2 regions of the Clostridium sp. RTP31139st1_H3_RTP31139_211217 genome follow, and region 1 is predicted to be linked to the other one. Evidence: riboswitches for the same ligand, from Rfam matches in the RefSeq annotation. Region 1 holds a riboswitch; the other holds the start of a gene.

What was found. Region 1 has a riboswitch for glycine ahead of ABUA17_RS05765 (trimeric intracellular cation channel family protein). Riboswitches for the same ligand answer to the same signal wherever they lie in the genome.
Region 2: another riboswitch for glycine. It lies ahead of ABUA17_RS04050 (alanine/glycine:cation symporter family protein); the one in region 1 lies ahead of ABUA17_RS05765 (trimeric intracellular cation channel family protein).

Annotation. Positions count from the first base shown of each region.
Region 1 covers NZ_JBCOAB010000009.1:33,846-37,730, reverse strand. Annotated here, with positions in the region: gene ABUA17_RS05775 (hypothetical protein) at 1-1,073, opposite strand, end outside; gene ABUA17_RS05770 (PIN domain-containing protein) at 1,297-1,722, shown strand; glycine riboswitch at 1,755-1,840, shown strand; glycine riboswitch at 1,844-1,925, shown strand; gene ABUA17_RS05765 (trimeric intracellular cation channel family protein) at 1,980-2,600, shown strand; gene ABUA17_RS05760 (DUF8570 family protein) at 2,931-3,077, shown strand; gene ABUA17_RS05755 (prohibitin family protein) at 3,064-3,885, shown strand, end outside.
Region 2 covers NZ_JBCOAB010000006.1:19,388-23,272, reverse strand. Annotated here, with positions in the region: gene leuA (2-isopropylmalate synthase) at 1-1,040, shown strand, start outside; glycine riboswitch at 1,106-1,179, shown strand; glycine riboswitch at 1,180-1,271, shown strand; gene ABUA17_RS04050 (alanine/glycine:cation symporter family protein) at 1,578-2,984, shown strand; gene ABUA17_RS04045 (glycoside hydrolase family 73 protein) at 3,221-3,885, shown strand, end outside.

The sequences.
Region 1 (3,885 bases):
AAAGGTTTTTCTCCAGAATTTAAATCCTTGAAGTAATCTGATAGAGCAGTTGAGGGATTTTTGGTATAATTACCAGAATTTTTTACTATATCACAATATTGAAATAAACATCCATATGGTGAAGAAAGGGAAATTGATTTTAAAGATTGGCCTCCATATACATATGTCATATTATATAAATATTCTACGGTTTTAAAGCTTGGCCAATAGCCTTTGCCATATATCATTTTATTATAAAATAAATCTTTTTCTTGATTTTCTTGTTGACTTAGCTTGAAAGCAAGTGAGAATTTTTCAAGAAAAATACTTTTTCTAGAAGGAACTTCCTGAAGCGTATTAATATCATAAATCATTAGTTTATTCTTGGCTTCACCAGGGGCAAGGAGTATGCCGTTGCAGCTTTCTTCGTATCCATTCATTGGATTATCAGATTCATCTTGTGAACAATGTGATGATAAATATTTACGTACATAATAAAATCCCCAACCACCATCAAAAGTTTTAATTTCACCATCAACTAAACCTTCAACTCTGCCTTCTAATATTCCTTCGTTAGTAATTATCTTATTAATTTGTGAACTAAAGGTTTTGTTGCATATTGAAGCAATTAAATCATTACAACCTTCAATTAATCCCATTTGAGAATAATTTATATTACCATTATCATGAAACCAACGCATAATTGCAGCAACCATAGGCCATTTTGTTGCAAGTGAATAGGCTGAACCTGCACCGTGATTATAACCAGATATACAATCAGGAGACATTATATTGGGTTTAAATAGTAAAATTTTATTTTTTTTAACTTCCTCTTGCAGTTTACACATAAAATTTGTTTCTTCATCTAAATAATTTAGCATAATAAAGATACCACTATATATATAATCAATTTTCTTTTCGATTTCTGACCAAACTTCTTCATTTTGAGTATTGATAAATTTTTGTAGTAAATCAGGAAGTTCTGAATAAGCTTTATCTGCATCTATATGAACCCCAGCAATTAATGAACCAGCTTCATCAAGTTTAAAACCTTCATTATCTATAAAAATTGGTTGTGTAAATAGTTCAGGCAAAATAATATCCTCCTTATGGATTTAAAAAATTACATTAACAACTTATTTTATTAGGATAAATATTGTGAAATAAAAGTAAATTTATAAATTAAAGTAAAATATTTTATTATATGTTATATTAAGAATAGTATTAGATAAGGACCTTTTAGTTTTAATGTATAGAACTTTAATCAATGAAAAAGAATTTATATAATAATTGAGATAATAAAGAGGAGAATTGAAAATGGGAAAATATTTATTAGATACTAATATTGTTATTAAGCTTTGGAATGATAATTCAATGCTTTTAGGAAAATTGATAGAGAAAAATAAAGTTGTTATATTAAAAGAAGTATTAGAAGAACTTTCAATTAAAGAGAAAAAGATATATAGAAGGCAAGAAATTTTAAGTGAAAGGTTTTGTAAGCTTTTACCCTGTAGTATTGAAGTTAAAAATAGTTATCTGAGTGGGTTCTTTATGATATATGATTACGAAATAAAAGGAAGATTTGAAAATAATAATTTATCAAAAAATGATTTATTACAAATATGTGCTTGTTATACTGATGAAAGTTTAACTTTAATCACAGAAGATAAGGAATTATTTAATATAGCTAATTACATTTTAGGTGAAAATAGAGTTAAAAGTATTTTAGATATTGAACTGTGATAATAGATATATTATAATTTACAGGTATTTCGTTGAGAAATTTGGGAGATACTGTACAGTTACAGAGCCGAAGGGGAAAGTGCGGCAAACTCTCAGGCAAAAGGACCAAATTTTGAGAAAACTCTGGAAAGTCTAATGTATAAAAGACACCGACGAAGCAATCTTAAATGTAGTAGGAGAATCTTTCAGGTAAAAAGACAGAGGCGCAATTATTTTAATAATTAGTCTATTGTAAAAATAAATGAGGGGGATTTTTTTTGGACTACATAACAATTTTAGAGTATATAGGAGTTTTTGCTTTTGCCGTATCAGGAGCAATAGTAGCAATTGAAGAGGAATTTGACGTTTTTGGAATATATATAATTGCAATAATTACAGCAATGGGTGGAGGCGTACTTAGAGATATTGTTACAAATGTTGGAATACCAGTATTTTTTACAAGTTATATGACAATTCCTTTTATTATTGCTGGAACTTTATTTGCCATACTTTTAAAAGGAAGGCTAAAGCACAAGAATTTATTTGTTTTTATAGATGCTATTGGACTAGCAGCATTTTTCGTATCTGCAGCAGTTAAAGCTATTGGTAGTAATTATAATTATATGTTATTCATATTTGCAGCTAGTATAACTGGAGTTGGTGGTGGTGTTTTAAGAGATATTATAACAAATAGAAAACCACAAATATTCAAACATGATATTTATTGTGTTGCAGGAGTTATAGGAGTAACTTTGCTTTGGTTTATTTATCCACTAATTGGAGTAGATGTAGCACAATTTATTGCGTTAATAGCAATAGTAATTATAAGAATGGTAAGTTATTATAAGACTATTAATTTACCAGTAGTATGCAGAAAAAGTGAATTCTTAGAGAGTTAAGTGAAAGTTTAATTTATAAAAGAATATAAAAAGACTAATATTAAAATAATAAGTAAAGGTATGAGGAAAATCCTCATACCTTTTTTGTATAATATTTATTAAATAACCTTAGAAAATGAAATAGAACGTAAATATAGTATAAATATGTGTTAATTTAATTTAAAGATCAAATATGCTACTATATGGTCTATAAGAGCTCAAAATAAAAAAATAACAATTTGATATAAGTTAATTAATACTATATAATACAATTATAGAAAATGTTTTAAATAATTTTTAGAAATGTATAAAAAGATAAAAAATACATATTTAAATTTTTAGGGGGAGGAAATGGTATTAGCTTTAATTATTATAATAGGATTAGTTTTACTTTGGGTAATAATTTCACCCTGTTTTGAAAAAATAGGAGAATTTATTAGGAGATATTATGAAAAAATATTTAATGAGCAGGGGGACGAAAAAAATGAAAAAAGGTAATAAAATAGTTGGTGGAATAGTAGTTGCTGGAGTAATGGTAGTGGGAGGAGTATTAATAACACTGTCAACACATAAAATAAAACCAGGATATGTTGGAGTTGTATATAATTTAAGAGGTGGTATTCAAGATAACATTTTAACTCAAGGTTTAAGAATTGTTTCACCATTTCAAAAGGTATCACAATATTCAGTAGCAACTGAGCAGGCGTATCTTTCAAGAGATAAAAAGGAAGGTTCTTTAGATGATGATTCATTTATGATACCAACATCAGATGGGAAGACCGTTAATGTCGATTTAGAGTTTAGCTATCATTTTGATTCAGATAGACTTCCAGAAACATTCACTAGATTTAAGGGACAAACAGGTAAAGAGATAGAGGATAATTTTATAAGAGGTAAGATGAAAGCATGGACTTCAGAAGTATCTTCTACTTTTTCAGTAATTGATATATATGGTGAAAAAAGATCAGAGTTAAATTCAAATGTATTAGCTCATGTAAAAGAGAAGTTTTATGAGTATGGAATTATAATTGATTCAGTAAATTTTTCTAGAATTGAATTAGATGATGAAACAGCTAAAGCTATTCAAGAAAGAATAAATAAGCAACAGGAGTTAGAAACTGCTAAAATAGAGGCACAAAAAGCAGAAATAGAAGCTGAAAGAAAAAAAGTTGAAGCACAAGGTGAAGCAGATGCAAAAATTATCAAAGCACAAGGTGAAGCTGAGGCAAATAAGATTTTAACACAAGATCTTAATGATGAAATTTTAAGTAAAATGTATATTGAAAAGTGGGATGGTGTATTACCA
Region 2 (3,885 bases), on a different contig from region 1:
TACAAATGGATACACCAAATGTATTTGCTGATCAAATAGAATATATGTGTCAAAATTTTAAGAATAGAGATAGAATTATTGTTAGTGTTCATCCGCATAATGATAGAGGTACAGGTGTTGCTGATGCTGAGTTAGCTTTATTAGCAGGAGCAGATAGAGTTGAAGGAACATTATTTGGTAATGGAGAAAGAACAGGTAATGTAGATATATTAACGGTTGCATATAATATGTTTTCACATGGAGTTAATCCAATGTTAAATCTTGAAAATATAAATGATATAATTGAGATTTATGAAAGATGTGTAAAAATACCAGTACCGGTTAGACATCCTTATGCAGGAAATTTAGTATTTACTGCATTTTCAGGTTCACATCAAGATGCAATAAATAAAGGGATGAAGAAATATGAAGAAAGAGGCTCAAAAATATGGCAAGTACCATATTTGCCTGTTGATCCAAGTGATCTTGGAAGAGAATATGAACCATTAGTTAGAATTAATAGTCAATCAGGTAAAGGTGGAGTTGCATTTGTAATGGATTATTGTTTTGGATTTAAATTACCTAAATCAATGCAACAGGAATTTGCAGAAGTGGTACAAAAAATTTCTGAGAAAAAAGGTGAAGTTCAGCCAAACGAAATTATGGATGCATTTAAAGAGCAGTATTTATCTTTACAGGAACCTTTTAAATTAATAAGTATTTCTATATCAGATATCAATAGTGATACAGAGAAAACAACGAAAGTAAATGCTGTTATTAATTATAAAGGAGAAGAACGTGAAATAGAAGGTATAGGTAATGGACCAATAGATTCATTAGGTAAAGCATTATCTAATAGTAAATTAATAGATGTTAGTATAATTGATTATAAGGAACATGCATTGAGTACAGGTTCTGAAGCTGAAGCAGCAGCATATGTTTATATGAGTAGAAATGATACTAACAAAAAGACATTTGGTGTTGGAGTTGATAGTAATATTACGAGAGCTTCAATAAAGTCTATAATAAGTGCTTTAAATAGATTGTATGGAAGTAAATAAAAATTTTTATATTGATTGATTTGAAATTTATGTATATAATAAGCTTTATAAGTTAATATGTTCGGTTGAAGGTAATGGGAGAGCGATTTAGATCCACCGAAGAAGTAAATCTTTCAGGTATTAGGACCGTTACTGGACGAGCCTCTGGAGAGACTCATAAGAGCACCGAAGGAGCAAGGTTTAATTTAAAGTTAAACTGAAACTCTCAGGTAAAAGGACAGGGGATTAAGATTAGTTAAAAGTTAATAGTTAATAGTTAGTAGTTAAGGTTTAAACTCATTATTGAGTTTATTAGTTTTATCTTATGGATAGTAATTTACAACCAATTTTTAGGTTAGGGATAACAAGGAATAAGATTTAGATAACGAATTCTAATATTAAGATTGCATAAAAATTTAATCTTAATATTAGAAATTCACTTTATATTAAAAAATTCAGGTTACCTGAATTTTACCTTAGCGCCTAACTAAAAACTCTTAACTAAAAACTAACTCTAATCTCCTCCTATAAATTTATAATTTTAAGGAGGATTTTTTTATGGAATTTTTAAATGGAGTTGAAAAAGTATTAAATAGTATTGATGGGATAGTATGGGGGCCACCTTTGCTAATATTATTAGTAGGAACAGGAATATACTTTACTTTTAAATTAAAGTTAATACAAGTATTTAAATTACCACTAGCACTTAAATATTTATTTGTTAAAGATAATGAAGAAGGTGATGAAGAGGCAAAAGGTGATGTATCAAGTTTTGCGGCATTATGTACTGCTTTATCAGCTACAATAGGGACAGGAAACATCGTTGGTGTAGCAACGGCTATTGCAGCAGGGGGACCAGGAGCTTTATTTTGGATGTGGATTGCTGCATTTTTTGGAATGGCAACTAAATATGCAGAAGGAGTTTTAGCTATAAAATATAGGGAAGTAGATGAAAATGGACAAATGTCAGGTGGACCTATGTATTATATAGAAAAAGGTCTTGGTAATAAATTTTTAGCTAAAATGTTTGCTGTGTTTGGCGTAGGGGTAGCACTTCTTGGAATAGGTACATTTGGACAAGTAAATTCTATATCTAAAGCAGCATTAATATCTTTTAATATTCCTTTATGGTGTACTGCTATTATAGTAACTGTATTAGTTGCATTAGTAACTTTAGGTGGTATAAAAAGAATATCAAATGTTGCTGAAAAGATTGTACCATCAATGGCTATATTATATATATTAGGTGCATTATTAGTATTAGGATTTAATTTAAAAGAAATACCTTCAGCAATAATGTTAATAATAAATAGTGCATTTAATCCAAAGGCAGCATTAGGTGGTACAGCAGGTATTACTGTAGCTTTAGCCATTCAAAGAGGTGTTGGAAGAGGCGTGTTTTCAAATGAAGCAGGTCTTGGTAGTGCACCAATAGCAGCTGCTGCGGCTAAAACAAAATCACCAGTTAAGCAAGGTTTAATTTCAATGACGGGTACATTTATTGACACAATAATAATATGTACTATGACAGGTCTTGCAATTGTATTAACAGGAAGCTTTAACAGTGGTCTTGAGGGTGCTGAAATGACTACATTTGCATTTCAACAAGGATTACCATTTGCAGTTATAGGAAAGTATATAGTAAATATAGGATTAATTTTCTTTGCATTTACTACTATAATAGGATGGAATTATTATGGAGAAAGATGTATTCAATATTTAACAGGTGTAAAGGGCATTATATTTTATAAGATAATATTTATTGTTTTTGTAGCAGTAGGTCCATTCTTATCACTAGATTTAGTATTTATAATAGCTGATATAGTAAATGGATTGATGGCATTACCTAATTTAGTTGGATTAATTGGATTAAGAAATGTAGTAATAAATGAAACTAATGAGTTTTTTCAAGAATTTAAGAGGGAACAAAGTAATGCTTTAGAGAAAGTTTATGAAATAGAATAATGAAAAAGTTGAATCTGTTATAGGTTTTAGATTATAAATTTAGCCTATAACAGATTTTTTTATTATATATGTATTTTTAAAATTATGGTTACTTTAGTAATAAAAATATACTTAAAAAGGTAAAATAAAGTATAGGAGGTAAATATGATTTATAAATATCCAAAGGTGTAGCTTTAAAATATAGATGGAAAAGTGAAGCCACTAAAGAGTATTTTAAAATTATAGGAGAGTTTAAGATGAAAAGTAATATTAAATACAGAGGTTTAAATAGTTATGTTTTATCTGATAAGAAAACTATGCTTTATAAATTTGCTATGATAATTATTTTATCTTCATTGATGATTGTAACTATATTTAGTACAATAAAAATTAAAATTTCTCAAAGTGTTACAAATGTAAGATATATAAGTGAAGAAACAGGAAATGATAACATAAACGATAGTATTGAAGAGGAAAATAGTGCAGATGTAAATTCAGATATAAGTAATGAAAAAGTAGTAGAGGTAAATTTTAATGTTAATTTGGATGATGATAAGATAGAATTTTTAAATAAAATATCTCATGGCGCTATTAAAAGTTATGAGGAGTATGGGATTTTACCATCAATTACTATAGCTCAAGCCATATTAGAATCAGGATGGGGGCAATCAGACCTTGCAGTTACCCATAATAATTTATTTGGAATAAAAGCAGATTCTAGATGGAGCGGAGCCATTGCAACAGTCTCTACAAGTGAAAATTATAATGATACTACTATAGCTAACTTTAGAAAGTATGATAATATTGAAGATTCAATTGAAGATCATGGAAGATTTCTATATGAAAATTCAAGATATGCGGAATCAGGATTATTTTCAGGAAAGAATTATAAAGAACAGGCGCAAGCATTAGAAAATGCAGG